3 regions of the Microbacterium sp. NPDC087591 genome follow, and region 1 is predicted to be linked to each of the others. Evidence: predicted binding sites of a transcription regulator. Region 1 holds the regulator's gene; each other region holds the start of a gene.
The links. Region 1 encodes LexA, which represses DNA repair genes until DNA is damaged. Its sites were predicted from a motif close to TCGAACANNTGTTCGA; they were not measured.

Region 1 (9,580 bases):
ACCGGCCACGGTCGGTCCGCGCACGCATCCGATCGTCCTGCCGCAGGTGGACGTCGCCGAGCTCGGTGTCGCCGATCGTCTGGGACTCTCCGACGGTGACGACGAAGAAGTGGGGCCGACCTCATGAGAATCGGTCTGATCCTCGCCGAAGCCCTCGGGGGCCTCCGCCGCAACATCTCGATGGTCATCTCCGTCGTGCTGGTGACATTCGTCTCGCTCACCTTCGTGGGAGCGGCGATCCTGATGCAGGGCCAGATCGGCGTCATGCGCGGCTACTGGGCCGAGCGCGCGCAGGTGGCCGTGTACATGTGCTCCGCGGTCTCGGAGTCCGACACCTGTGTCGACGGCGCCGCCAGCGAGGAGCAGGTGGAAGCCGTCAGGGCGCAGCTCGAGGGCGACGCGCTCTCACCGCTCATCAGCTCGATGACGTTCGACACCAAGGAAGACACCTACGCCAAGCTCGTCGAGCAGCTCGGTGCCGACCAGGCCAGCGTGCTCACGCCGGATCAGGCCTTCGAGGTGTTCTTCGTCACGATGAAGGATCCGGGCCAGTCCCCGGTGCTCGCCGAGGCCTTCAGCGGCCAGGCGGGCGTGGAGCAGGTCAAGGACCAACTCCAGTATCTGGAACCGCTCTTCTCCGCGCTCACGGTCGCGACGTACATCGCGGTGGGCATCGCGGTGCTCATGCTGATCGCGGCGACGCTGCTCATCGCGACCACGATCCGGCTGTCCGCCTACGCGAGGCGCAAGGAGATCGGCATCATGCGGCTGGTCGGCGCGTCGAACAGATTCATCCAGACCCCCTTCGTACTCGAAGGCGTGTTCGCGGCGTTCCTCGGCTCCGCGCTCGCGAGTGCGGCGGTGGTCGCCGGTGTGCACTTCGGTGTCAACGGATACCTCCGTGGCAGAGTGCCGTTCATCACGACGTGGATCACGATGCAGGATGCGACCCTCGTGGTCCCGGTGCTGATCGGCATCGGCATCGCTCTCGCCGCGCTCTCGGCCGGGTTCGCGATCAGACGCTGGCTGCGCACCTGACCCGACCGGGTCGAGGGTGCGCTCCGAGCTCGGTATAGACTGAAAGGCTGCTCAGCCGTTCCATGTCGCTGAGCTCATCGACACACAGGAGAGCATCATGCCCAGGGAACGCGGGGAGAAGGTCATCGCGACCAATCGTCGCGCACGTCACGACTACACCATCGAGAAGTCGTACGAGGCGGGGATGGTGCTCACGGGCACCGAGGTGAAGTCACTGCGCCAGGGGCGTGCGAACCTCAGCGACGGGTACGCGTTCATCAAGGGCAATGAGGTCTTCCTCGACTCGGTGCACATCCCGGAGTACTCCCAGGGTCACTGGACCAATCACACCGCCAAGCGCGTGCGCAAGCTTCTGCTGCACCGCGAGGAGATCGCGAAGCTGGCGCACGCCGTCTCGGCCGGCGGATACACGCTGATCCCGCTCAAGCTCTACTTCTCGGATGGCCGGGCCAAGGTCGAGATCGCGCTGGCGAAGGGCAAGCGCGAGTACGACAAGCGTCAGACGCTGCGCGAGCGTCAGGACACCCGCGAGGCCGATCGGGCCATGCGACTCCGCAACCGCGTCGGGGAGTAACCCGACCGGCCCCGGGGTCAGAGCCGCGGGCTGAACCCGAACGCGCGACCGAGGAACGTCAGCTCCCGCTCGAGCGCATCGATCACGGTCTCTGCGCGACGGAAGCCGTGCCCCTCGCCGGGGTAGAGCACGTACTCGTGATCGATCCCACGCGCGGCCAGGGCATCGCGGATGGCCGCCGACTGCGACGGTGGCACGACACGGTCGTCCTCACCCTGCAGCAGCAGGACCGGCACGGCGATGCGTGATGCGGAGGAGAGCGGGGAGCGGTCGATGTACAGCTGCTCCGCCTCCGGCAGGGGACCCACGAGGCTCTCGATGTAGTGGGCCTCGAAGTCGTGGGTGTCCTCGACGAGCATCCGCAGGTCCGAGACGCCGTAGCGGCTGATACCGGCGCCGAACGCGCCTCCGCGCACGAGGGCGGACAGCACGGTCCAGCCGCCGGCCGAGCCGCCGCGGATCGCGATCCGGTCGGGATCGGCGAGACCGACGTCGGCGAGACCGCGCGCTGCGGCGATCACGTCGTCGACATCGACCACGCCCCACTGACCGTGCAGCCGCTCCCGGTAGGCACGGCCGTAGCCGGTCGAGCCGCCGTAGTTCACATCGAGCACGCCGATGCCGCGGCTCGTGTAGAACGCGATCGCCGCGGACGCCGCACCTGTCACATGCGCGGTCGGTCCGCCGTGCACGAGCACGACATAGGGCGGGAGCTCGTCGTCGGGGGCCGTGACATCCGGGTTCGCCGGCGCATAGGCGAAGGCGTGCACCGGTCCGTGCGCGCCGTCGATGTCGAGCTGCTGCGCAGCGGGCATCCACGCGGGGTCCGTCGGAGCGCCACCGCGTACGGCCGTCACCTCGCCGGAGTCCACGTCCACGCGCCACAGGCCGGGGCTCACGTGCGAGCCGTTGCCGGAGATCAGCACGCGGCTGCCGCTGACGTCGTCCACGCTCACATGTCCGTCGCACGGCACGTCGAGTTCACGGCTCCCGCCGTCGGCGTCGATCACGACGACGCGGTCGCGGCCGTTCGTGCGGACCGCGACGACGCGGCCGTCGCCGAGCGGCTGGAACCACCGGTTGCCCAGCACCCACAGCCCGTAGCCGGTGTCGGCGTCGGCGGGAGCGACGACCTCGGCAGGGCCGCGCGGGGTCAGGTCGTCCAGGCTCAGGCGGTGAAGGAGCCAGCGCCCCGAGGGGTCATCGGCATACAGCAGTGCGTCGTCGGCGATCCACTCGGGTTGCAGTGCGGCCAGAGTGGGGATCGTGGCCGTCGCGCCACCGTCCACCGTGGCGATCCGCAGCGCGGCGGCATCCCACGGCATGCGCCCTTCGCTCCACTCGACCCACGCGATCCGCGAGCCGTCGGGAGAGAGGGCAGGATGCGCGAAGAAGGAGGCGCCGTCGGCGATCGTCTGGATCGCCGACGCGTCGTCGGACGCGGAGCCGTCCAGCGGAATGATCACGATCGCGCGCCGGTGCGGCTCGGATGTCAGATCCTCGCGCACCGCGAGCAGGCGGCCGTGCTGCCACCGCAGACCCCCGTGCGCCGGCCCCTCGGGTGTCAGCGGCATCGGCTCGCCATCCGCGGTGAGACGGTAGACGCGCTGATCCGTGGCGTCGACGAAGTACAGGATGCCGTCGGGATCGGCGGTCCAGGCGCCTCCGCCGTACTCGTGCACCCGCGATCGCGCGTTCCAGGGGCCGGGCAGCACCTCCCGTCCCGTCGACGACCGCACGGTGACGCGCCCGCCTTCGGCCGGGACGGACTCGCCCCACCAGATCTCGTCTCCCACGAACCGCGCTCCGTCGATGCGCGGTGATGAGCCGGCGACCGATGCCGCCGAGAAGGGAGAGGGCCAGGACCCGTAGGGCGAAGTCATACGTCGAGCCTATTCGTGCCCGGAGACGGAGACGGCGACGGAGGCGGCGCTCAGCGCTGCGGGAGGAGTCGGGGCAGGATGCGGACCAGCGCGACCATCACGACGAGCTCCACCAGCGTCTGGGTGACCACCACGAGCGGTGCGAGCGCGAGGGCCGGGGGAAGCGCCAGTGCGAGGGGGAGCACCACCAGTGAGTTGCGCGTCACCCCGCTGAACGTCAGCGCGCGTGACGACGCGGGATCCAGGCGGGTCATGCGCGCGACGAGGATGCCGAGCGCGACGAGGACCACCGCGAAGGCGATGTAGAGGGGCACCACTCGGGCGAGCGCGCCGAACTGCGCACCCACCCCGCGCACCTGTGACGCGACGACGACCATCAGCGTCGCGATCATCAGCGGCACCATCGCGGTGAGCAGCCCGCTCTCGATCGCCCGCATGAGCGGGAATCGGCGGACCAGCGTCTGCACGAGGGCGGCGGCGCTCAGCGGAAGGAGGATCAGGAGCACGAACGCCCGGATGAACGGAGCGGCGTCGATCAGCGGGGCGGCATCCGAGCCGAGGAACAGCAGCAGATACAGCGGCAGCAGGAGCATCTGGGCCAGCATGAGCAGCGGAGCGGCCGCGAGCAGCTTCGACGCAGCCCCGCCCGCGAGCCTCGTGAAGACGATGACGTAGTCGACGCACGGTGTGAGCAGCACGAGGAGCATGCCGAGCAACAGGGCGTTGTCGTCTGCCACGAAGCGGGACAGGGCGTACACGACGAGCGGGACCAGCACGAAGTTGAGCACCCCGAGCGCGCAGAGGAATCCGGCGTCGCGCAGGGATTCCCCGACCCGGCGGAAGGGCACCGACAGGAAGGTCGCGAACAGCAGCAGTCCGAGCACCGGTTCGATCGCGAGCTCCAGGGACCCGCTCCCGGGAACGGCGAGGCCGAGACCGAGACCGATCAGGATGGCCGCGAGATACAGAGCGACCTGATGTCGCTCCAGCCACGGGGTGCGCGTCGTCTCAGCCATGGCCTCCCACTGTACGAGGGTGACGGAGTCGCGCCGGCGAACCTCGCGTCGAGGGAGTGTGCGGTCGAGGGTCAGACGGCGCGGAGCACGGCGACGACCTTGCCGAGCACCGTGGCCTCGTCGCCCAGTATCGGTTCGAACGCGGAGTTGCGCGGCAGCAACCAGGTGTGGCCGTCGCGACGACGGAAGGTCTTGACGGTCGCCTCGTCGTCCAGCATCGCCGCGACGATCTCGCCGTTCTCGGCGCTGTTCTGCGAGCGGATGACGACCCAGTCGCCGTCGCAGATCGCGGCGTCGATCATCGACTCCCCGGAGACCTTGAGCATGAACAGGTCGCCCTTGCCGACGAGTTGACGGGGGAGGGGGAAGATCTCCTCGACCTGCTGCTCCGCCGTGATCGGCACGCCGGCGGCGATGCGTCCGACGAGGGGGACGAGCGCTGCGTCGCCGACCGGCGTCGCCACATCGGCAGGGTTCTCCGTGCTGGAGCCGGGGAGATCGATCAGAACCTCCATGGCCCTGGTCTTGCCGGGGTCGCGACGGAGGTAGCCGCTCAGCTCGAGCTGCCCGAGCTGGTGGGTGACGCTGGAGAGCGACTTGAGCCCGACCGCGTCGCCGATCTCGCGCATGCTCGGCGGGTACCCCTGCTGGGCGATCGAGGTCTGGATGACCTCGAGGATCGCCATCTGCTTGGGGCTCAGGCTCTTCCGACGGCGCGTGCGCGGTGCCTCCGGCTCGGGGGCTGAGTTCTCGCTCATGATGCTCCTTCGGTGCACGTTTCCGACGCTGCTCTTCGAATGTCGGAGGCCCGTGGTGGGGTGTTCGTATCGAAACCGTATCCGAGAATCATGCGGATCTGGAAGATCTGTTCGAGCGTGTCGGCAGATTGGCGGATGTGGTTTCGAAGAAAGCTTGACAGATGTTCGAACTCGAAGATATCTTCGGAACGTAGCTTCGCATCCAGCCCTCCCGGCCGAGTGCAGGATGCGAACGCTACGCCAACTTCCATCGGCCCTCGCGGCGGGTGGCTGATCCTCCCGACAACGGGGGCGACGCAGAGGAGCACACCATGAGCACCATCACCTTCAGCACTGCAGCAGTCATCCCGGCCCGTCCGGCGACGCGTCTTCGGCTGACGGTTCGCGGTCGCCGCGTGCTTCTCGCCCTCGCCGCTGTGCCTCTTGCCGTCGGCATCGCGTTCGCTGCGATCAGCGGCGGCAGCGCACTCGCCTCGAATGAGAGCACCGGAACGGTCAGCTTCGAGACGGTCACCGTCCTCCCCGGAGACACGCTGTGGTCGATCGCGAGCGAGATCGCGCCGACAGCCGACCCGCGCGAGGTCATCGGTGAGATCAGCCGGCTGAACGTCCTCCAGACCGGCGAGCTGCAGATCGGTCAGACGCTGTCGATCCCGACCCAGTACACGAACTGAACGCGATCCGCGCCGCCGGTCCTCTGCCATAACGATCACCGCGCACCGCCGAGCGTTCTAGCATGGGAAGGGTGACCGCCTCACTCGATGACCTGCCGCTCCGTGACGACCTGCGCGGGCTGGCCCCGTACGGTGCCCCACAGGCGCCGCTTCCGATCGCCCTCAACGTGAACGAGAACACGCATCCGATCCCGGATGAGGTGGCCAGCGACATCCTCGATGAGATCGCTGTCGCGATCCGCGATGTGAATCGCTACCCCGACCGCGAGTTCACCACCTTGCGTGAGGCGTTCGCGACCTACCTGGGGCACGGTCTCGAGGCGGACGCGATCTGGGCGGGAAACGGCTCGAACGAAGTTCTGCAGCACATTCTGCAGGCGTTCGGCGGACCGGGGCGCACCGCCTTCGGGTTCGCTCCGACGTACTCGATGTATCCATTGATCGCGCAGGGGACCGGGGCCCGCTGGGTTGCCGGCACGCGACAGCCCGATTACACGATCACCCCAGAGGAGGCGGCCGCCCAGGTGCGGGACGTCGATCCCGACGTGGTGCTGCTCTGCTCGCCGAACAACCCGACCGGCACTCCGCTGAGCCTCGACGTGGTCGAGGCCGTGTACGAGGCCGCCCGCGGCATCGTCGTGGTGGACGAGGCCTACCAGGAGTTCGCCCCGCGTGAGGCCCCGTCCGCGCTCTCGCTGCTGGACGGCAGGCCGCGTCTGGCCGTCTCGCGCACCATGAGCAAGGCGTTCGCCTTCGCGGGCGCGCGGGTCGGGTACCTCGCGGCAGATCCCGCTTTCATCGATGCACTGCGTCTGGTCCGGCTGCCCTATCACCTGAGCGCGCTGACGCAGGCTGCCGCCGTCGCCGCGCTGCGCAACGCCGATGTCATGCTCGGAATGGTCGACGAGATCGTCGAGCAGCGCGACCGGATCACCGCCACCCTCGAGGCGCTCGGCTACACGCCGCACGAATCATGGAGCAACTTCGTGCTGTTCGGCGGAGTGGCCGATCCGAAGGCCACCTGGCAGAAGCTCTACGACCAGGGCGTGCTGATCCGCGACGTCGGCATCCCCGGTCACCTGCGCGTCACCGCGGGCACCGAGGCCGAGACCACGGCGTTCCTCGATGCGCTGGCCTCGATAGACTCGGCATCATGAGCAGCCTCGCCCTGACCCCGCGCACCGCGAGCCGCGTGCGCGGCACGTCGGAGTCCACCGTCGAACTCGAACTGAACCTCGATGGCACCGGCGCCAGCCGCATCGACACCTCGGTGCCGTTCTTCGATCACATGCTCACCGCCTTCGCGAAGCACTCGCTGACGGATCTCACGGTGCGGGCATCCGGCGACACGCACATCGACGCCCACCACACCGTGGAGGACGTGTCGATCGTGCTCGGCCAGGCGATCCTCGAGGCGCTGGGCGACAAGTCCGGCATCTCCCGCTACGGCGATGCCCTCGTTCCGCTGGATGAGGCGCTCGCGCAGGCGGTCGTCGACATCTCCGGGCGTCCGTACCTCGTGCACGAGGGAGAGCCGGTCGGTTTCGAGCACCACCTCATCGGCGGTCACTTCACCGGCTCCCTGGTGCGCCACTCCTTCGAGGCCATCGCGTTCAACGCCGGCCTCACCGTGCACGTCCGCGTGCTCGGCGGCCGTGACCCGCACCACATCGCCGAGGCGGAGTACAAGGCGTTCGCACGGGCATTCCGTCAGGCCAAGGCTCTCGACCCGCTCGTCGACGGCATCCCTTCGACCAAGGGCGCACTGTGACACGCACCCCGAAGGTCGCTGTCTTCGACTACGAGTCGGGCAACGTCCACTCCGCCGTCAAGGCACTCGCTGCGGCGGGCGCCGATGCGGTCCTCACGCGCAACCGCGCGGAGGCGCTCGAGGCCGATGGTCTGGTCGTGCCGGGTGTGGGTGCGTTCGCCGCGGTACGCGATGCCCTGCACGCGCACGGAGGGGACGAGGTCATCGACCGTCGTCTCGCCGGCGGTCGCCCCGTGCTCGGGATCTGCGTCGGCATGCAGATTCTCTTCGAGCGCGGTGTCGAGCGCGGCGTCGACTCCGAGGGCCTCGGTGAATGGCCGGGCGCCGTCACGGAGCTCAACGCCCCCGTCCTCCCTCACATGGGATGGAACACGGTCAGCCCCGGCGACGACAGCGTGCTGTTCCAGGGCATCGAGGAGGAGCGCTTCTACTTCGTGCACTCCTACGGTGCTCAGTCCTGGGAGCTCGACGTCATCCCGCCGTTCCCGCAGCCGGTGCTGACCTGGACCACATACGGTGATCCGTTCCTCGCTGCCGTGGAGAACGGGCCGCTGTCTGCCACGCAGTTCCACCCGGAGAAGTCCGGAGAGGCCGGCATCCAGCTCCTGCGCAATTGGATCGGCAGCCTCCGCTGATCCCGGAGAACGTCCGCCCGCTCAGAACCCGCGGGCGACGGCCGCTGCGGCAGACAGCCACGCCCGCTGAGTGCGCTTGTGGAGAGCGCCGTAACGGAGCGGGCCGTCGACCATCTCATGATCGAACGGGATGCTGACGACCTCTCGTGACAGCGAGCGATACCCGTTCGTGACGTGTTCGACCTCCGCGGCCGTGGCTTTCGGATCCGCCAGCGAGACGACTGCGACGGATTGACGCGCCAGGCGGGCGGACCTCTCGTCGCGCTCCTCGAGCGCCTCGATGAGCAGGGCGCCCGCTTCGGCGTGGTCTGCACGCGTCGTGGTCGCGATCACGAGCTGGTCCGCGTGGTCGATCATGCGCAACCACATCGGGTCCGACTCGTCGTTGCCGGAGTCGATCACGATCAGACGGTAGAACTTCGCCGCGACGGAGTGGATCGCATCGACATCGGTCGGGCTCAACCGGTTCTCGTGCGCGAGCCTGATCGGCTTCGAACGCAGGACGTCGTACTTCTCCCGCGGCTGGTGGTGCATGAAATGCGCGAGGTCGGCGGACTGGGCACCGGTGCCCAGCAGCCGCTGCGATTCCGGGAGCAGCTCGAGCAGGGTGCGATCGTGCGCTCCGGTATCGGTGCGCCACCCCAGGGTGCCGCGCGTCTGGTTGTTGTCCCAGGCGAGCACTCCGGCACCGCCGTAGCGGGCGAACACGGCGGAGAGCAGGATGGTCGTCGGCGTCTTGCCCGCGCCGCCCTTGCCGTTCACGACGGCGATCGTGCGCGGACCGGGCCAGTGCTGGCTCACCGCGAGTTCGTCATCCCTGGCCGACTGCTCGTCCGCGGAAGGGCGGATGCGCAGGCCGAGACGGTTGAGGGCGCCGCGGGCGCCCTCACGGGCAGGCTCCTCGGGGCGCTCGGTCTGCAGGAAGGAGTCCCGTTCGCGCACCCGCCGCTCAGGGTGCGAGTCCTGCGCCATGAACGTCGGTGCGGCGGACGGGGACGACGCAGGAGTCGGCGCGGAGGCGGCGGGTGCCGCGGCCGCGGGCGCCGGTGCAGGCGAGGAAGGCGCGGGGGCAGCGGGCGCCGGGAATGCAGGCGTCGCGGGGGCCGGCACCCGGGGCGCGGGCGCGGTCTGCGTCGGCGAGGCTGCCGTGCGCGGAGTCACCGGGAGGCGTGGGACGGTGTCGGTGGGCGCCGCGTCGGGCGCCGCCGTGACCGGAGGGGGCGATGCGGGC
Region 2 (9,580 bases), on a different contig from region 1:
CGCTCGAGAAGGACGACCGCCGTGACGGGTTCCCCTTCCTGCTCGTCCTCGTCGCGATCCTCGGCGCCGTCAACGAGTGGTTCTTCATCGGCAACGAGGTTGCCGCGAACATCAGTGCGTACTCCGTGGGCGGGCTGATCGGTCGCGTCGCCTTCGTGATGCCCGTGCTCCTCCTCTTCCTGGCCGGATGGCTGTTCCGGCATCCGTCTTCGGTGCATGACAACGGTCGCATCGGTATCGGGTTCGGCCTCTTCATCCTGGCGCTGGCCGGCTTCTGCCACGTCGCGGCGGGCACCACTGACAAGTTCGGCGCCGTCGTCCGCGCGCAGCCGAAAGAGGGGATGCTCGCCCTGAGCGAGGCCGGGGGCCTGTTCGGCTGGATGGTGGGCGAGCCGCTCGCGTTCCTGACCCCCGTCGTCGCTTACATCGTGCTGAGCCTGCTCGCCGTGCTCGCCGTGCTCATCCTCACCAAGACTCCGCCGAACCGGATCGGCGCTCGCCTCGGCGACCTCTACGCCTGGATGTTCGACGCCGAGCGCGCCGAGAAGCCGGTGAAGGAGGCCGCGCCGGTCGACGAGGCCGACAAGGTCGATGACCCCGATGTGCTGCCGTGGTGGCGCCGCAACAAGACCGGTCGTGAGGAGGACCCTGACGACGGCACGCTCGGCTCGGATGACATCACCGCACTGCTGACGACGCAGGAACCGACACCCGCATACGACCAGGCCGTCATCGTCGCCAACGCCCAGGATGCGGCGACCGAGATCCTCTCCGACGTCCGCTCGGTGACGGAGTCGCTCGCCGGACAGCAGACGACGGCGCTGCTCGATGACGAGTCGGACACGGGTGAGATGCCCGAGCTCCCGGGCCTCGACGGCTTCGGCACAGAGGGGCCGGGGGACCGTGGCCCGCAGGCTCCGGTCGCTCCGTACATCCTTCCGTCTCCCGGACTGCTCGTCGAAGGACCCGCACCTGTCGAGCGCTCCGAGGCGACGGACAAGGTGATCGAGCAGATCACGAGCGTGCTGTCGCAGTTCAAGGTCGACGCGAAGGTCACCGGCTTCTCGCGCGGTCCGACGGTGACGCAGTACGAGGTCGAGGTCGGACACGGCGTCAAGGTCGAGAAGATCCTGCAGCTGAGCAACAACTTCGCATACGCCGTGGCCTCGAATGACGTCCGCATCCTCTCGCCCATCCCCGGCAAGAGCGCGATCGGCATCGAGATCCCGAACGCCGACAAGGAGATGGTCGCGCTCGGCGACGTGCTGCGGTCGCAGGCTGCCCAGAAGAGCACCCACCCGATGACCATCGGCGTCGGAAAGGACGTCGGCGGCAACATCGTGATCGCGAACCTCGCCAAGATGCCTCACCTGCTGGTCGCCGGTTCGACCGGCTCGGGTAAGTCCAGCTTCGTGAACTCGATGATCACGAGCCTGCTCATGCGGGCACGGCCCTCTGATGTGCGAATGGTCCTCATCGACCCGAAGCGCGTCGAGCTCACCAGCTACGCCGGCGTGCCCCACCTGATTACGCCCATCATCACGAACCCGAAGAAGGCCGCAGAGGCGCTCCAGTGGGTCGTGAAGGAGATGGACATGCGGTACGACGACCTCGCGTCGTTCGGCTTCCGTCACATCGACGACTTCAACCGCGCCGTGCGCGCGGGAGAGGTCGAACTCCCGGTCGGCAGCGAGCGGGTGCTCAAGCCGTACCCCTACCTCCTGGTCGTGGTCGACGAGCTCGCCGACCTCATGATGGTCGCCCCGCGCGACGTCGAGGACTCGATCGTGCGCATCACGCAGCTCGCTCGTGCCTCCGGTATCCACCTCGTGCTCGCCACCCAACGGCCCAGCGTCGACGTGGTCACTGGTTTGATCAAGGCCAACGTCCCTTCCCGCCTGGCCTTCGCCGTGACCAGCGTCACGGATAGCCGCGTGATCCTCGACAGCCCGGGTGCCGACAAGCTGATCGGCCAGGGTGACGCGCTGTTCTCACCGATGGGATCGTCGAAGCCGTTCCGCCTGCAGGGCGCGTGGGTCGATGAGAAGGAGATCGACGCGGTCGTCAAGCACGTGACCCGCCAGGCTCGTCCCGAGTACCGTTCCGACGTCCAGGAGGCGATGGAGCCGAGCAAGAAGAAGGAAGTCGATGAGGACATCGGCGACGATCTCGAGCTGCTGCTCGCGGCCGCGGAGCTCATCGTCTCGTCCCAGTTCGGTTCCACCTCGATGCTCCAGCGCAAGCTGCGCGTCGGATTCGCGAAGGCCGGCCGCCTGATGGACCTGTTGGAGTCGCGCGAGATCGTCGGTCCCTCCGAGGGCTCAAAGGCGCGCGACGTGCTGGCGACAGCCGAGCAGCTGCCTCAGGTGATGGCCAAGCTGCGCGGAGAGGATTCCCCCGCGGCTGCGGCAGCTCCTGCCGCCCCGGCCGTTCCTCCGGTTCCTCCGCTTCCGAGCGGGCTCGACCCGATCGAGGCGCAGTTCGACGGACTGCCGGTCGTCGAGTCCGAGGGTGACGAAGACGCCTGGGGCCTGACGGGACGCGATTGATGACCATTCCTCGGCAGCTTCCCAACGCGATCACGGTCGCCCGCATCCCGTTGGCGGTCATCTTCTTCGTCGTGCTGTTGCTCGGTGGGACCTATGGCATCACGAGCCCAGGACTCCGGTGGACAGCCGCGATCCTCTTCATCATCGCCATCTCCACGGACTGGGTCGACGGCTACCTGGCGCGCAGGTACGACATCGTCAGCGACTTCGGGAAGCTCTGGGATCCGATCGCCGACAAGCTCCTGACCGGGGCCGGTTTCATTGGACTCGCGATCCTCGGCGAACTGCAGTGGTGGATCGTGCTGATCATCCTGGTGCGCGAGTGGGGAATCACCGTTCATCGGCTGGTGGTCGCCAAGGAGCATGTCGTTGCGGCCGCGTGGATGGGCAAGATCAAGACGGCATTCCAGGGCGTGGCTCTGGGGTGGGCGTTGCTCCCGTTGCATGAGCTCATCGGGCTCGGGCCCTGGACTCTGATCACCGCAGTGCTGATGATCGTCGTGCTCATCCTCACCGTGGTGAGCGGGATCGACTACATCGTCGCGCAGGTGCGGGGCTCGCGGCAGAAGTCATGACCTCGTCGGCCGCCGCTGTACTCGACGCTCTAGGTCGCCGAGGGTGGACGCTGGGCGTCGCCGAATCGCTGACCGGAGGGTCTGTCAGCGCCGCGCTCGTCGAGGTTCCCGGTGCGTCTGCGGTGCTGTGGGGAGGCGTGGTCGCGTACGCGACGCCGATCAAGCATTCTCTGCTCGGCGTCGATGCGGAGCTTCTCGAACGCCACGGACCGGTCCATCCCACCGTGGCTCTGCAGATGGCGGAGGGGGTGCGTCGCGCCGTGAGCATCGACGGCGTCGCCGCTGACGTCGGAATCTCGACGACAGGTATCGCCGGACCGGCCTCGCCGGACGGTCAGCCGGTGGGGACGGTCCATGTCGGTGTTGTCACGCCCGAGGCGTCGCGCACAGCGGCGTTCCTGTTCGACGGGGACCGGGCGCAGATCCGGTCTGCGACGGTTGACGCGGTGCTGCGGACGTTGCGCGATGTGCTCGGGGAATAGCCGGCGTCTCTGCGTCGTTACGAATGATGTGCTCACATTCAAACCACAGAGTGCAGGGGTAGATTTTGTGAAAGCCAGTAGGACTAGACTGGCGATCTCGTCGGAGGAGACTCCGAATTCACGATCCGGGAGGAGGTTCCGATGATTCTTGTACGACAGGAAATCGGCGATGTGCTGAGGGACTTCCGCCTGCAGAAGGGCCGCACCCTCCGGCAGGTCGCGAGCAAGGCATCGGTCGCGTTGGGCTACCTCAGTGAGGTGGAGCGCGGCCAGAAGGAAGCGTCGAGCGAGATCCTCGCTTCGGTCGCGGATGCACTCGACGTGCCGATCTCGACCATCATGCGTGAGGTCGGCGATCGTATCTCCGTGCTCGAGGGCATCCAGGTCTTCCCTGACGTCGTTCCGGACGACCTGGTGGCGTCCATCGAGCCTGAGCTCTCGCTGCGCTGAGGCGCAGGTTCTGCGTTCCTCGATGCGTCGAAGCGAATTCCTCCGCGCTGTGGAGTCGGAATTCCGAACGCGCGCGTCCTCTCTTCTCCAGGACCTGGTGCTCACGCCGCTGGGCGATCGCACGGCCGCGGAGGCCCTTGATGCGGGGGTTCCTCCGCGGGAGATCTGGTTCGCCCTGTGCGATGAGATGGATGTGCCCGAATCGCGTCGTCATGGTGCCGGGCGACTCGAGCCCCGTAAGCGCTGACCCGTACCGGTGTTCGATGAGTCCGGTTCACGACGCGCCGCAATCGGCGTGTCGTCGAAGATGCGTTCGAATCAGGCGTAATCTTCTGCACAAGTGGTTCAGGGCTGATGCTCTCCACCGTTTGTGGGCTTGCTGACCGAATGTCGGAGGCCTCTCATACGGTGAAGACATGGCCGATGAGCCATACGCCTTGTCGGAGAGTTGCTCCCAGCCGGGAGCGCCGCGACAGCCTACAGGCGGCACCACGCGAGCAGAAGGAACACATCATGCCATCACCCGCCGACCGCGAGAAGTCCCTGGAAACAGCTCTCGCTCAGATCGATCGCCAGTTCGGAAAGGGCTCGGTCATGCGGCTGGGCAGCGACGAGCGTGCTCCCGTTGCCGTGATCCCCACCGGATCCATCGCTCTCGACGTCGCTCTCGGTGTGGGAGGCCTGCCGCGCGGTCGAATCGTCGAGATCTACGGGCCGGAGTCGTCTGGTAAGACGACCCTGACGCTGCACGCGATCGCCAACGCTCAGCGTGCGGGTGGCATCGCTGCATTCATCGATGCCGAGCACGCGCTCGACCCTGACTATGCGGCGAAGCTCGGCGTCGACATCGACGCGCTGCTGGTGTCTCAGCCCGACACCGGAGAGCAAGCGCTCGAGATCGCCGACATGCTCGTGCGTTCCGGCGCGATCGACCTGATCGTCATCGACTCGGTGGCCGCCCTGGTGCCGCGCGCCGAGATCGAGGGTGAGATGGGCGACTCGCACGTCGGTCTCCAGGCTCGCCTCATGTCGCAGGCGCTCCGCAAGCTCACGGGTGGTCTCAACCAGACCAACACCACGATGATCTTCATCAACCAGCTGCGCGAGAAGATCGGTGTCTTCTTCGGTTCCCCTGAAACGACGGCCGGTGGAAAGGCACTGAAGTTCTACGCGTCCGTGCGACTCGACATTCGTCGGATCGAGACGCTGAAGGACGGTACCGATGCTGTCGGTAACCGCACTCGCGTCAAGGTCGTGAAGAACAAGATGGCGCCGCCGTTCAAGCAGGCGGAGTTCGACATCCTGTACGGCATCGGCATCTCGCGCGAGGGCAGCCTGATCGATTTCGGTGTCGAGCATGCCATCGTGAAGAAGTCCGGCTCCTGGTACACCTATGACGGCGATCAGCTGGGGCAGGGCAAGGAGAACGCTCGCACGTTCCTGCTGAACAACCCCGACATCGCGCTGGCGATCGAGACCCAGATCAAGCAGAAGCTCGGCATCGGCCCGCAGGTGGCAGCTGTTGCCTCGGCGGACGAGCTCGCTGAGCGTCGTCCGGCCTGATCATGACCGGTGAGAGCGGGGGCGGACCGCGGAACTCTGACGAGCGGCTCGCCCCCGTTATCCCGCTGTTCGGCGGACGCGATCGCACTCGCGTGGCAGACTCCGGCGAGGACGCGACGACCGGGCGCGGGTCGGCCACCGGTGGCGGTCCAGCCACCGGGAGTGCGGAGGAATGGCTTTCTTCTGGCAGGACGCACGCTGGACGAACAGACGTAGAGACGTCAGACATCACTGCGCAGGCGGCTCCCGTCGCGCCGCGGCGGACCGGCGATGCCGAGCTCTGGCGTTCGACCTGGGACGCGGCACCGCAGAGCGGTCGCCCGACTGATGCCTACGCTGATGGCGATCCGAGCGATCGGCATCCCGCGCGTGGGGGAGCGTCGGCGAAGAGGGCCCCGCGGCTGCGCGCGTTGGATGGTCAAGGCGGTCATGAGGAAGACGATATTGCCGAAGGCCCCGACCCTGAGGAGACTCAGAAGGTCGCGGCCGAGAGCCTCGTGCGTAAGCTCAGAGTGCGCTCGTTGTCGATCTCCGAGGCCCGCGCGGTGCTGAAGACGCACGGCCTCGACGGCGTTCAGGTCGACGACGTGATCGACGATTTCACTCGGCGCAGGTACCTCGATGACGCCGAGCTCGCGAGCCAACTCGTGGAATCGGGCACGCAGCGCAAGGGTCAGGGGCGTGTTGCGCTGTCTCGTGCTCTCTCACAGCGGGGAATTCCTCGCGACGTGATCAACGCGGCGCTCGACGAGTTGCCCGACGATGACGCGGAGCGAGCGCTCGACTTCGCGCGGACCAAGGCCCGATCCCTCAGCAGGCTCGACCAGGAGACGGCTCTCCGGCGACTGGTGGGCCAGCTGTCCCGCCGCGGCTACAACGGGTCTGTCGCGATGACGGCCGCGAAGACCGCCTTGGCCGAGGCGGCCTTCGGCGGTCCCGCGAGCGGCGTGCGTTTCGTGGACTCCGACTGACGCCTTTCTCGCGCTGATCCACGGGATCACGCTCGTACAATGGGATCATCATGACTATCCCGCGCAGCGAACCGACGATCATCACCGCCTCGTCGGCAGCCGTCGACGTAGACGGCAGACAGCGATCCTATGAAGTGCGCACCTTCGGGTGCCAGATGAACGTGCACGATTCCGAGCGATTGTCCGGGTCGTTGGAAAGCGCCGGATACACCCGTGCGGAGGCCGGGACCGAGGCGGACGTCGTCATCATCAACACCTGTGCCGTGCGCGACAACGCGGCGGGCAAGCTCTATGGAACGCTCGGTCAGCTGGCCGGCGTCAAGCGGCGCAAGGAAGGCATGCAGATCGCCGTGGGCGGTTGCCTCGCCCAGATGGACAAGCAGGCCGTGCTCGACAAGGCGCCCTGGGTCGATGTCGTCTTCGGGACGCACAACATGGGCTCGCTGCCGGGTCTCCTCGAACGCGCGCGCCACAACGGCGAGGCCGAGCTCGAGATACTCGAGTCACTCGAAGTGTTCCCCTCCACGCTTCCCACGAAGCGCGATGCAGCCCACAGCGGCTGGGTGTCGATCTCGGTGGGCTGCAACAACACCTGCACGTTCTGCATCGTGCCCAGCCTGCGGGGCAAGGAGAAGGACCGTCGCCCCGGCGACATCCTGAACGAGATCCGGCTGTTGGTGGAAGACGGTGCCCTCGAAGTCACGCTGCTGGGCCAGAACGTCAACTCCTACGGCGTCGAGTTCGGCGACCGTCATGCGTTCGGCAAGCTCCTGCGCGCCGCAGGGGAGATCGATGGGCTCGAGCGCATCCGGTTCACCAGCCCGCACCCCGCGGCCTTCACGGACGACGTCATCGACGCCATGGCAGAGACCCCCAACGTCATGCCTCAGCTGCATATGCCGCTGCAGTCCGGCAGCGACCGCATCCTCAAGGCGATGCGACGCTCCTACCGGAGCGAACGGTTCCTCGGGATCCTCGACCGCGTGCGCGAGCGCATCCCGCACGCCTCCATCACGACAGACATCATCGTGGGTTTCCCGGGCGAGACGGACGAGGACTTCGAGGACACCATGCGCGTCGTCGAACAGGCACGGTTCTCTGGCGCTTTCACCTTCCAGTACTCCATCCGTGAGGGCACCCCGGCCGCCACGATGGAAGACCAGGTCCCGAAAGACGTCGTCCAGGAACGCTACAACCGACTGATCGCGCTGCAGGAACGCATCTCGCTCGAAGAGAGCCAGAAGCAGATCGGTCGTGAGGTCGAGGTCCTGGTCTCCACCGGCGAGGGCAAGAAGGACGCGGCGACGCACCGTCTGACCGGTCGCGCGCAGGACAACCGTCTGGTGCACTTCCAGGTACCGGAGGGATCGGATCTTCCTCGTCCCGGCGATGTCGTCACCGTGACGATCACGCACGCGGCCCCGTTCCATCTGCTCGCAGACGACCCGTCCGGGCGTCCGCTGCAGATCCGTCGGACCCGCGGGGGAGACGCCTGGGACCGCGCACAGGCGGAGTCCTGTGCCGTGCCGGCGCCGACGAGCGACGGAGGACCGCGCGCCGTCTCGCTCGGGCTGCCGACACTCCGCGTCGGAGTGTGAACGCGATTCGTCAGCGCGAATCCGGGTCGGCGTCGGGACCGCGCCTCTGGGCCGTCGTCGGCGCGACGGGCACGGGCAAGAGCGATCTCGCGCTCGACCTCGCCGCCGCGCTGCGGCAGCGCGGCAACCCGGCCGAGATCGTCAATGCCGACGCGATGCAGCTGTATCGCGGTATGGACATCGGCACCGCCAAGCTGCACCTCGACGAACGTCGAGGCATCCCGCATCATCTGTTCGACGTGCGAGAGGTGCAGCAGGAGGCCGCGGTCGCGTGGTATCAGCCCCTCGCGCGTGAGGCGGTCGCCGCGATCCACGAGGGTGGTGGCGATGCCATCCTCGTCGGAGGGTCCGGGCTGTACGTATCGAGCGTCGTCTACGACTTCCAGTTCCCGCCGCGCGATCCGGAGGTGCGCACACGACTGGAACGGGAGCTGGAGGAGCACGGCGTTGCTGCGCTGATCGAGCGTATCCGTGCCCTCGACGCGAAGACGGCAGAGCGCGTCGATCCACGCAACGAGCGCCGTGTGGTCCGCGCGCTCGAAGTACTCGAACAAGGCGGGGCGAACCATGGCGCCGCCCTGCCCGAGCAACCGGTGCTGTGGCACCCGCGCACACGACTCATCGGTGTGCACATCGACCGCTCCGAGCTGGTGGAACGGCTCGATGCACGCGTCGAGAGGATGTGGGCAGCCGGCTTGCTCGACGAGGTGGCCGGGCTGCGCGATCAGGGCATCGAGCGAGGAATCACCGCCCGACGTGCCATCGGCTATGCGCAGGCGCTCGGGCAACTCGAAGGTCGGTTCACACAGGCAGAGGCGATCGCCGAGACACAGGCGCTGACCCGGCGGTATGCCCGTCGCCAGGTGTCGTGGTTCAAGCGGTACAGCGGGCTCGAATGGCAGCAGCCGCCCGTTGACGTGCGCTCGCTTCTCGACGGCTGAGGCCAGCCGATGTCGGTGGCTCCTGAGACGCTGGGACCATGACCACCTCTTACTACACCGCGTCCAGCCTGGACGGCTTCATCGCGACTCCCGAGCATTCGCTGGAATGGCTGCTGAAGCAGGACATCGACCACGAAGGCCCGATGGCGTACCGCGCGTTCGAGAGGGGGATCGGAGCGCTGGCGATGGGGGCCTCGACATACGAGTGGCTGCTCCGCAACCAGGGCGAGGAACCGTGGCCGTACCCGCAGCCGACCTGGGTCTTCACCCACCGGGAACTCCCGGCCCCGGAGGGAGCGGATGTCCGGTTCGTCCAAGACGATGTGCGCAGGGCGCACGATGAGATGGCTGCCGCGGCAGGGGAGAAGGACATCTGGATCGTCGGCGGAGGAGAGGTCGCCGGACAATTCGCCGATGCTGGACTCCTCGATGAGGTGTGGGTGCAGTACGC
Region 3 (9,580 bases), on a different contig from region 1:
AGACCGCGGACTCGAACTCATGGTCGTCGAGGTCGGCGATGGTCGATCCTTCGTGCCCTGGCCACCAGACGGGTCGTCCCGACTGCGTCTCCGCGTGGCCGGCGGCGATCGGGGGAGGAGTCAGGCCGGCGGCGCGGTAGGTTGCCGCGACGATCCGTGCGCGAAGCTCGACATCACCGTAAACAGTAGTGACTCCTGTGACGTGGAGCTCGGGGGAGCCGAAGATCATCGACAAGGCGAGAAGGTCATCGACATCCGTGCCGATGTCGGTGTCGAGGACGAACTCTCTCGACGGACGACCGGAGCTTCGGTCTGCCGTCAGCAGTGACTGGCTCATGTGTTCCTTACGCGACGGGTCCCGAGGCTTCGCCTGGGAAGTGGTGCTGATATGGCGATGCTACTCGAGTAGATTCACGCCTGCAAGAGAGAATCTACTCGAGTTGAACGCCGGTTTCGCATCGCAAGCGAGATGGCTGTACCGGTCGATAGGCCAGGGGTCGGTCCGGGCGGGTCCCCTCCACGATTCTCAGAAGCGATCGGACGAGGGGCTCGGCAACGCGACAAGGGGAGAACTGTGGAAGGGACGAACGCACCGGATCGACGCGCCGTGTTGCGAGCGGCCGTCTGGTCCGCGCCCGTCATCGCCGTCACCGCCGCGACCCCGCTGGCCGCAGCGAGCGCGCAGGCCCTGTCGTGGACATGGACGGCCCAGATGATCACGTCCCGACAGGCGCAGACCAATTTCACCGCGACGAACTCCACTGACGATCCCATCGACGTCGTCTTCGTCGCTCCCCGGTTGCAGGGCGCGGTCGAGCTCTACGGCTACGGGTTCGGCTCCTGGGCGATCACCCTCACGTCGACCGCCGTCGTGTGCACGGCTACCGTTCCCGCGCAGGGATCCTTGACCACCCCGTTCCTCGGCTACTTCACCCGCACGCCGCCCACGACCGAGGTGCTCGTCGGTTCGCTGACGCCCAGCGGGTCATCCGTGCCGACCCTCACTCTCACCTTCACCTGAGGCTTCCCGACGGCGGAGCATCCGACGGGGGCGCGCCTGTCCGCTGCGCCAACTCACCGATGCTCGTCGTCTCGGTGGTGTGGTTCCGGATGATCCCGCTCGATCAGTTCTCGTCGGGCTCCTGGTCGGTGTTCAGTCCGTTCCCCTTCGGAGTCATCAGCGTCGATGTCACGCCCATGACCGAGTCCTGAATCGAGCCGGAGACGGATGCTGCGGCGCGGCCTGTCAGCCGAGTTCTTGCAGTGTTGCGGTCATGTCGCCGCCGGCATCCCCGGTGTTGACCGTGCCCTTCGGCTCGAACAGGATCGCGTGCACCTCTTCCTCTGCCTTCGGGCAGTGCTCGACCCCGCGCGGCACCACGAAGACATCGCTCGGGTTCAGCACCACATCGCGGTCGCGGAGCTGGATCGTCAGCTGCCCGCTCACGACCATGAACAGCTCATCGGTGTCGGGGTGCGTGTGCCAGACGAACTCGCCCTGCAGCTTGACCACCTTGACGTCGTAGTCGTTGATGCTGGTCAGTCGGTGCGGCTGCCAGTGCTCGGTGATCGTGGCGAGAGCATCCTGCACGTTGCGAACGTCGTCTGTCATGCCTCGAAGCCTAGCGACGTCCTTTCGGTCGGTTCGTGACGGCGGCATTCGGGAGGAGAACTCGCTTTCGTGCGGAGCAATCGCGCCGAGGGATCCTCCCGAAGGGGAGTTCTCCTTCGGAGCCGGCGGGCGCACGGGCGAGCGCGCGGGCGAACGGTGCCTCAGGCCCGCCCGGCCCGCACCCGCAGTCCGAACGCGACCCCCGCCAGCGCGATGACCACGACGCCGTACCCGACGCACACGGCCTCCAGCCCGACGACCCCCACGAGTGCCCCGGCGATGACGGCCGGCACGCCGAAGGCCAGGTACGCGAGCAGGTAGATGACGGCGAAGGTGTCGGCGCGCTGGGTCGCCGGGATCCGCGGGGCGAGCGAGCCGACCACTCCCGAGAACGCGGTGCCGAAGCCCATGCCGGTGACGGCGGCGGCGGCGAGGTAGAAGGGCAGCGACTCCACGCCGAGCGCGATCAGCGACAGAAGCGTGCCGACTGCCAGGGCCGAGGTGCCGAACAGCACCATCGAGCGCGCGGGGATCTTGCGCAGCACGAACGCGGTGACCGCGCCGACTCCGGCGAGCAGCACGACGCCGAGCCCCTGCCAGATGTGGTCTGTGCCGCCGAGCTCGCCGCGCACGATGTTGGCACCGAGCGACAGGAACAGCCCGCCGGTCGCCCAGCCCGCGATCACGGCGGGGGCTCCACGCCAGAAGTCCGCGCGGATCTCCTGCGGGATTGACAGGCGGAAGCTCAGCGACGCCCACACTCCCGGCTTGCGCGGTGCGGTCTCGGGGATGAGGAAGAAGAGTGCCGCGAGCACGATGTACGCGGAAGTCAGCGGCGCGAACACGTCGAGCAGCGCCTCGCCGCTGACGTCGAGCATCACGGCCGAGGTGAGCGCCCCGAGGGCGAGTCCGATGCCGGGGCTCAGCGCGTTCCACAGCGCCGCGACGCCCGGACGTCCGCCCGGCGCGAAGTCGAGCACCGTCGCCGAGAGCGCGGAGATCAGCAGACCGCTCGCGATGCCCTGCAGGATGCGGGCGAGGAACAGCACGGCGACGGCATCTGCGTGCCAGAACAGGAACATGCTCCCCGCCAGCAGCAGGAACCCGGCGATGGCGACCGGTCGGCGGCCGATGTGGTCCGAGAGCGACCCGGCGGTGAGGAGGGTGAGCAGCAGGGCCACGGCGTAGACCGCGAACACGGCGCTGATGACGATCGCGTCGAAACCGATGTCCTGCGCCAGCACCGGATAGAACGGCGACGGCGCACTGGCCCCGACCATCATCAGGATCTGCGCCACGATCGCCAGCGCGAACCCGAATCGTGCACGCGGGCGGGTCGGCGCATGCGCCTGTCGAAGGGCAGCGGATGCCGTCGGCACGACGATCGGCGCGGTACTGGTCATGGCGACTCCTCATATGGTTCGAGAATCATCGAACTATCGGAGCGTACTCGCCATCCGTCAATTGTTCAACTATTATCGAACCATGCCTGGCGATCTTCCGCACCCGGAGCGCTCCGAGATCCAGCTGACCGATGTGCTCTTCGCGCTCAGCGACCCCGAGCGCCTCGCCATCACGCGCCAGCTCGCCGACGGCCCGCTCGACATGGCCGCCTGCCACGCCACAGACCCGAACCTCCCCAAGTCGACCAAGTCGCACTTCATGAAGGTGCTGCGCGAGGCGGGCGTCATCCGCAATGAGCCCAACGGTCGCCGACGGATGCTCACGCTCCGCCGTGACGATCTCGACGCGCTGTTCCCGGGACTGCTGGAGTCGGTGCTCCGGAATTAGCTGCGGGGGCGGGTGCGGGTGCGGGGCTCCGCGGTTGACGGTGCACTTCGCTCGGACGAATGCGCTTGCCTCGGCCGTATGCGGCAGATCTGGCCGAGGCGAGGGTATTCGGCCGAGGCAAGCGCCGGGTCGGGGTGGCTGAACCCGGCGGCCGAAGCAGGTGCCTCAACCACGCTCTAGCCAGACTTGACGTCTCTGCGCCGGTCCCCAGGCTCCCGCTGCGGCATGCTGAAGTATCGGAATACATTCGAACAAAAATACGAATTCGGTCCTTCTCCGCGGTAAAATCGAGTATGTCCACACTCCTCGCCCTGCACGACGCGGTCCTCCGCCTCGATGCCGTGTGGGCGGATGCGGATGACGCGCTCGAGCTGACGCGGAATCAGCTCATCGGGGTCCACGAGGCCATCGGAGCGCTGCAGCGCCAGTTGGATGCCGTGCACGCCGAGGTGGCTGCGGGCATCGCGCGGGAGTCTCGTCCCGAACTCGGCGCCGATGGCCTGGCCAAGCAGCGGGGGTACCGTTCGCCGGCCAAACTCATCGCCGCGACCACGGGTATCTCGACCGGCGACGCCGCGCGACTGGTCGCGGTGGGCGAGGCTACGGCTCCGCGCAGTGACCTTCTGGGCGCGCGCCTGCCCGCCAGGTATCCTGCCGTGCGCGCGGCGCTCGAGTCGGGGATGATCGGCGTCCAGGCTGCCGCCTTGATCGTGGCGCTCCTCGACCGATGCCGCGTCGCGGCCGGCGCGGAGCGCATCGCAGTGGGGGAGCGGATGCTGGCAGAAGCTGCCCCCGGCCTTTCGCTCGACGACCTGCGCAAGCTCATCGTGCGGGCGGAAGCGTGGTTGGATCCGGATGGGGTCGAACCGCGCGGCGAGGAGCAGCGCAGCGCCCGTTCGCTCAGGATGTTCGAGCGCAACGGCATGCTGCACCTCGACGCCAAGCTCGATGTCGAGACGGCGGCTCCGATCGTCGCTGCCATCCGCGGATACGTCACCGCGGCGTTCGCGGCCCGCGCGGAGGCTCCCGACCCCGAATCGCCGGATGCGGATCGCCGCACGGTCGCGATGATCCAGGCCGATGGCCTCGCCGTCCTCTGCGCTCACGCGCTGGGATGCACCGCGGAGCGACTCCCGCTGGCCGGGGCGACGGTGATCGTGCGCATCGGCCTCGATGAACTGCAGTCCGGAACGGGTTCCGCGGCGATCGACGGCATCGACCAGCCCATCAGCGTCGCGGCGGCCCGTCGGATGGCGGCCGGAGGTGGCGTGATCCCCTGTGTTCTCGGTGGTGAGAGCGAGATCCTCGACTGGGGTCGGGAGAAGCGCCTTTTCACCCGCGCGCAACGACGGGCACTGGTGGAACGCGACGGAGGATGTGCGATGTGCGGGCTGCCGCCGGAGATGACGAAAGCGCATCACATCCGATGGTGGAAGCGGGATCATGGACCGACCGACCTGTCGAACGGCGTGCTGTTGTGCGAGACGTGTCACCATCGCATCCACGACAACGACTGGGAGATCCGCATCGACGGCGCAGGAGTGGCCGCGCGCGTCTGGTTCGTGCCTCCGCGCTACGTCGACCCCGCCCGCACTCCGCGCCTCGGCGGTCGCGCCCGCTTCGACATCGCCGCCTGACGAGCGGGCGAGCGGGCGAGCAGACGAGCGGGCGAGCAGGCGAGCGGGCGAGCGGACCAGCGGGCGTGCGGTTGAGCGGACGAGCAGCGGCGACGCAACCCCCTTGTTCCGTCGCCACCCGCGCGGCACCATCGACGCATGACCAAGTTCCTCATCTCGTTCCCGAGTGATGCCATGCAGGTCGCCGAAGAGGACTTCCCGACCGTCGTGGCCGAGTCCCATGCGGTGATCGCCGAGGCCAAAGCGGCGGGCGTCTACGTCTTCGGCGGGGGCATCGCCGAAGAGATCGATCCCGTGCTGGTCGCGGTCGACGGCACCGTCCAGAAGACCACCTATCCGGGCAGCGAGCTCACCGGCGGCTTCACGGTGCTCGAACTGCCGACCCGCGAAGACGCGGTCGAGTGGGCGCACAGGATCGCCAAGGCGTGCCGGTGCGCACAGGAGCTCCGCGAGTTCGCCTACGACCCGGAGAGCTGACCCGCGGCGATCTCGGCTACGAGGCGATCCGCTCCCGGCCGGGAGCGAGGCCGGCGAGGGCATCTGTTCCGATCTCGGCCCACAGGGCGTCCAGCGAGATCTCGAGCACTCCGGCGATCGCGGCGATCGTCGAGAATGCCGGCGTCGCGACCCGGCCCGACTCGATCTTGCGCAGCGTCTCGGGCGAGACTCCGGCGTCGAGGGCGACGCTCAGCATCGACCGCTCCCCGCGCGCGCGGCGCAGCAGGGCGCCCAGGCGCTCGCCGCGTGCGAGCTCGGCGGGGGTCAGCGGCATCCGGACCATCATGATGCCCATACTAATACCGGGATAGTATTACCGGGATAGTTTTCGGTACCCACGGAGAGACCCCCATGATCGAGATCCTGACCCCTGCCGAGTTGGACCGCGCCCGCGAGACGGGGGCGCTCGTCGGCACCATCCTGCAGGCCATGAAGGAGCGCGCCACGGTCGGGGTGAACCTGCTCGACATCGACAAGTGGACGAAGCAGATGATCGAGGATGCCGGCGCCGTCTCCTGCTACGTCGACTACGCGCCCTCGTTCGGCCGCGGACCCTTCGGCCACTACATCTGCACGGCCGTGAACGACGCCGTGCTGCACGGCCTTCCCCACGACTACGCGCTCCGCGACGGCGACCTGCTCACGCTCGACCTCGCCGTCACGCTGCGCGGCATCTCGGCTGACGCGGCCATCAGCTTCGTGGTCGGGGAGACCCAGGCTCCCGAAGACCTCGCCATGATCGACGCGACCGAGCGCGCGCTCGCCGCGGGTATCGCCGCCGCCCGCCCGAAGGCGCGCATCGGCGACATCTCGCGCGCGATCGGCACCGTGCTGCGCGGTGCCGGCTACCCGATCAACCTCGAGTTCGGCGGCCACGGCATCGGCTCGACCATGCACCAGGACCCGCACATCGCGAACGACGGACGCCCGGGCCGCGGCTACATCCTGCGCCCCGGTCTGCTGCTCGCGATCGAGCCGTGGGTCATGGCCGACACCGACGAGCTCGTGACGGATGACGACGGCTGGACCCTCCGCAGCGCGACCGGCGCCCGCACCGCGCATACCGAGCACACCATCGCGATCACCGAGAAGGGTGCGGAGATCCTGACCCTGCCGCGGGGCTGACGCCCCCTACTTCCGCCGTGCGCGCCAACGCCGCATCGCGCGGCCGGCCGAATCCTTCAGCCGGCCTCCCGGCCATTCGCGCCGCAGCTCCACACCACCGTCATCCGTGGCGACGAGTTCGCACGTGCGACCGGCCAGGAACGGCGACCTGCCGGCGCGGGCGAGCGTCTCGGGGTCTGCCTGAACGGGAACGTCGAAGGTCCAGCCGGCCCGTCGGATCCTCGCGGTGAGGCGAGCGCTGCGCAGCGCATCCGTCGGGCCGAAGGTCTTGAGCGGGTCGACCGTCACGGCGACCGCACCCAGGTCGGGTTGCCGCTGTGTCGCCAGCGATCGCGAGCCCGCCTCCGCGTCCCCCGAGACGATGTCGGACAGCACGAGCTCGACTCGGTCGTTGCGCAGCTCGCCGCCGGCGACGAGGGCGTCCGCCGGCAGATCTGCGAGCCACGGCACCGACACCAGCCGATCCGCGCCGGCCTTGGTCGTCTCGAAGACCAGGGCATCGTGCCCGTCGTGAGTGATCGTCACCCGCAGCATGAGATGGAGTCCTCCGCCGCGCGACCAGGCGGCGGAGGTCACCGTCGCCCGGCACCCCATGTCGGTCTCGAATCGTGCGAGGCGCACGAGGTCCTCCCACCGACCGGCACGCAGCAGAGCGGAGCGGATGCGGTGCGGGAACGCGAGACCGCCGTCGACGCCGGGCCCGAACCTCCTCTGCACCAGCGGTGCGACCACGCGCAGCAGACGCTCGCGGTAGGCGACGGGGTACTTCGCCATGCGCCGACCCGCGAGCCGCGCCAGGATCTTCCCTCGGTACCAGTGCCGCAGCAGCCGGTCCCGCAGCCGGCCCGGTTCGGTGTGCGCCTCGACCAGGTCGAGCACGGCCTCCAGGTGCGGGAAGTACGACTCCGGATCGATGCGCGACGAGCTGGCGCTCCCCGGGTGCTTGACCCACGCGTAGCAGGGCTCGCTCGCCAGGATCGAGATCGTCTCGGCCGCGAAGTACGCCTGCATCACGAACAGGTGATCCTCCAGGCGGACCTTGCCGTCGGGGAAGCGGATGCCGTTCGCGCGCAGGAACGCCGTGCGGAACAGCTTGTGCGGGGTCAGCATCTCCAGCAGCGGGTCCTCGCCCAGCCGTGCGCGCGGGATGTCGCGGCGGAAGATCCGCGTCGGCAGATCGCGACCGATCCCGACCTCGCGGCCGACGACGACATCCGACCCGTGTCGATCGGCGTAGTCGCACAGCTTCTCGAGCGCGCCGTCGAACAGCCAGTCGTCCTGATCCACGAACTGCACGTAGGTCCCGCGGGCGGCCTCGACGCCGCGGTTGCGCGGGGTACCAGGCCATCCGGAGTGCGGCAGATCCAGCACGCGCACGTTCGACCGCGTGCGCGCGACCTCCATCAGCCGGGCGTGCGTCTCCTGGCCGGAGCCGTCGTCGCACAGCAGCACCTCGAACGCTTCGGTGGGCAGGGTCTGGCGGTCGAACGAGGCGATCAGATCGTCGAACGTGGGACCGGGCCGGAACACCGGAACCACCACGCTCACTCGGACGGACGCGGACGGCTCTTGACGATCAGACTCTGGGGACACCAGAGCGAGTCAAACATGACTTCCTGTGCGCTGCACGGGGGTTGCCTTTTCGGCGCGCCCCGTGCATGGCGTCGTGAGATCGGTCAGCGGGACTCCTCCGTCAGCACGAGACCGATCTCGAATGAGCGTCGCCACGGCAGCGTCAGCTCCGCGATCTGCACGCCGTCGGCGGGGAGCATCGCCTCCAGGAGCGAGGAGAGCTCGTCGCGGATCGCCTCCTCGGCCTTCGCGACCTGGGCGTCGTCCGTCATCGGATAGATGTCGGGGAACAGCGCCGCGCCGGAATCCGTGCGCACGACGGCCTGGTACGCGAAGTCGTCGAGCAGGCGGGTCAACAGGGCGATGCGCGCCGCGCGGGCGTCGAACGTCCCCGCAGCGCGACCGACGACGGCCGCGGCCGCGACGGCGACCACGCTGCCGAGCGTGTTCCCCGCCGTGTTCCACCCGCCGAACGCCTCCAGCCGGCCGAGCAGGTCCGCCTCGGCGAGCGCGCGGACCAGGGCTTCGTCCGCGCCGTTCGGGTAGCGCACATCGGCGAGGGCGACATGCTCCCCGGCATCCAGGCGTGCCTGCACGAGGGCGACCGTGCCGGCCACGGCATCCGCATCGACGGCGTCGGGTCGTCCGCGGAACATGTCGTGACGGTCGGGGTCGGGGGCGTGCAGCACGAGGGTCACGTCTCCTCCCTCGTCGACCTCCACCGCCCCGGCGGCGCGGATCTGGCGGCTGGCGGATGCCGAGAGCGACATGTTCTCGTACGGGGGGATCCGCGTCATGCCGTCGGCGTCTGCGCACGCGACCGAGAACGACGCCGTCACGCCGGCATGCGCAGCCAGGGCGCGTGCGACCAGGGCGGCACCGACCTCGTCGGCGCCCGGGTACATGAGCACGCTCCGGCCGGAGGGGAGCATCCGCATCCAGTGGCGCAGCCACACCTGCTCGGCGCTTCCGGCCGCGAAAGGCGCCGTGTCGTCGGCGGTGATGGCGAGGAAGTCGAGGGTCGAGTCCTCGACGAGCGCGAGAGCGGAGAGGTTAGCGATGTGATTGCGCAGGCGCCGGGTCGAGTAGTCCGACACGACGTCGGCCGGCACCGGGGTCAGGTCGGCGAGCGGCAGCACCTCAGTCTCGCCGAGCAGCCGGTGAGCATCGCCGCCCAGCGCGTGGATCTCCTTGCCGTGCGTCGTCCAGTACGCGGGCTCCTCCTCCGCCGCCGAGTACGAGTTGCTCGCGCGCGTGACGAGGGAGACCGCCGAGACCGGCAGGTCGGGCCGGCGCCGGCGGACCTCGCGCAGCACGTCGAGGCGTTCCAGGACGGTGCGCGTCG

Region 2: the regulator LexA is predicted to act here: its motif matches at 4,358-4,373, upstream of recA (recombinase RecA).
Region 3: the regulator LexA is predicted to act here: its motif matches at 3,651-3,666, upstream of ACIOVG_RS06350 (DUF222 domain-containing protein).

The regions. Positions count from the first base shown of each region.
Region 1 covers NZ_JBIUWU010000003.1:34,944-44,523, reverse strand. Annotated here, with positions in the region: gene ftsE (cell division ATP-binding protein FtsE) at 1-127, shown strand, start outside; gene ftsX (permease-like cell division protein FtsX) at 124-1,038, shown strand; gene smpB (SsrA-binding protein SmpB) at 1,136-1,612, shown strand; gene ACIOVG_RS14720 (prolyl oligopeptidase family serine peptidase) at 1,630-3,495, opposite strand; gene ACIOVG_RS14715 (arsenic resistance protein) at 3,546-4,511, opposite strand; gene lexA (transcriptional repressor LexA) at 4,583-5,269, opposite strand; gene ACIOVG_RS14705 (LysM peptidoglycan-binding domain-containing protein) at 5,581-5,943, shown strand; gene ACIOVG_RS14700 (histidinol-phosphate transaminase) at 6,006-7,100, shown strand; gene hisB (imidazoleglycerol-phosphate dehydratase HisB) at 7,097-7,714, shown strand; gene hisH (imidazole glycerol phosphate synthase subunit HisH) at 7,711-8,349, shown strand; gene ACIOVG_RS14685 (AAA family ATPase) at 8,371-9,321, opposite strand; gene ACIOVG_RS14680 (hypothetical protein) at 9,320-9,580, shown strand, end outside.
Region 2 covers NZ_JBIUWU010000002.1:15,428-25,007, forward strand. Annotated here, with positions in the region: gene ACIOVG_RS10625 (DNA translocase FtsK) at 1-2,549, shown strand, start outside; gene pgsA (CDP-diacylglycerol--glycerol-3-phosphate 3-phosphatidyltransferase) at 2,549-3,124, shown strand; gene ACIOVG_RS10635 (CinA family protein) at 3,121-3,606, shown strand; gene ACIOVG_RS10640 (helix-turn-helix domain-containing protein) at 3,748-4,056, shown strand; gene ACIOVG_RS10645 (DUF3046 domain-containing protein) at 4,079-4,303, shown strand; gene recA (recombinase RecA) at 4,570-5,619, shown strand; gene ACIOVG_RS10655 (regulatory protein RecX) at 6,117-6,590, shown strand; gene miaB (tRNA (N6-isopentenyl adenosine(37)-C2)-methylthiotransferase MiaB) at 6,641-8,188, shown strand; gene miaA (tRNA (adenosine(37)-N6)-dimethylallyltransferase MiaA) at 8,185-9,129, shown strand; gene ACIOVG_RS10670 (dihydrofolate reductase family protein) at 9,168-9,580, shown strand, end outside.
Region 3 covers NZ_JBIUWU010000001.1:1,357,303-1,366,882, reverse strand. Annotated here, with positions in the region: gene ACIOVG_RS06380 (nucleoside hydrolase) at 1-337, opposite strand, end outside; gene ACIOVG_RS06375 (hypothetical protein) at 575-1,021, shown strand; gene ACIOVG_RS06370 (hypothetical protein) at 1,081-1,212, shown strand; gene ACIOVG_RS06365 (cupin domain-containing protein) at 1,247-1,612, opposite strand; gene ACIOVG_RS06360 (MFS transporter) at 1,774-3,015, opposite strand; gene ACIOVG_RS06355 (transcriptional regulator) at 3,098-3,403, shown strand; gene ACIOVG_RS06350 (DUF222 domain-containing protein) at 3,697-5,040, shown strand; gene ACIOVG_RS06345 (YciI family protein) at 5,179-5,517, shown strand; gene ACIOVG_RS06340 (helix-turn-helix domain-containing protein) at 5,534-5,821, opposite strand; gene map (type I methionyl aminopeptidase) at 5,890-6,663, shown strand; gene ACIOVG_RS06330 (glycosyltransferase family 2 protein) at 6,670-8,256, opposite strand; gene ACIOVG_RS06325 (DUF4127 family protein) at 8,340-9,580, opposite strand, start outside.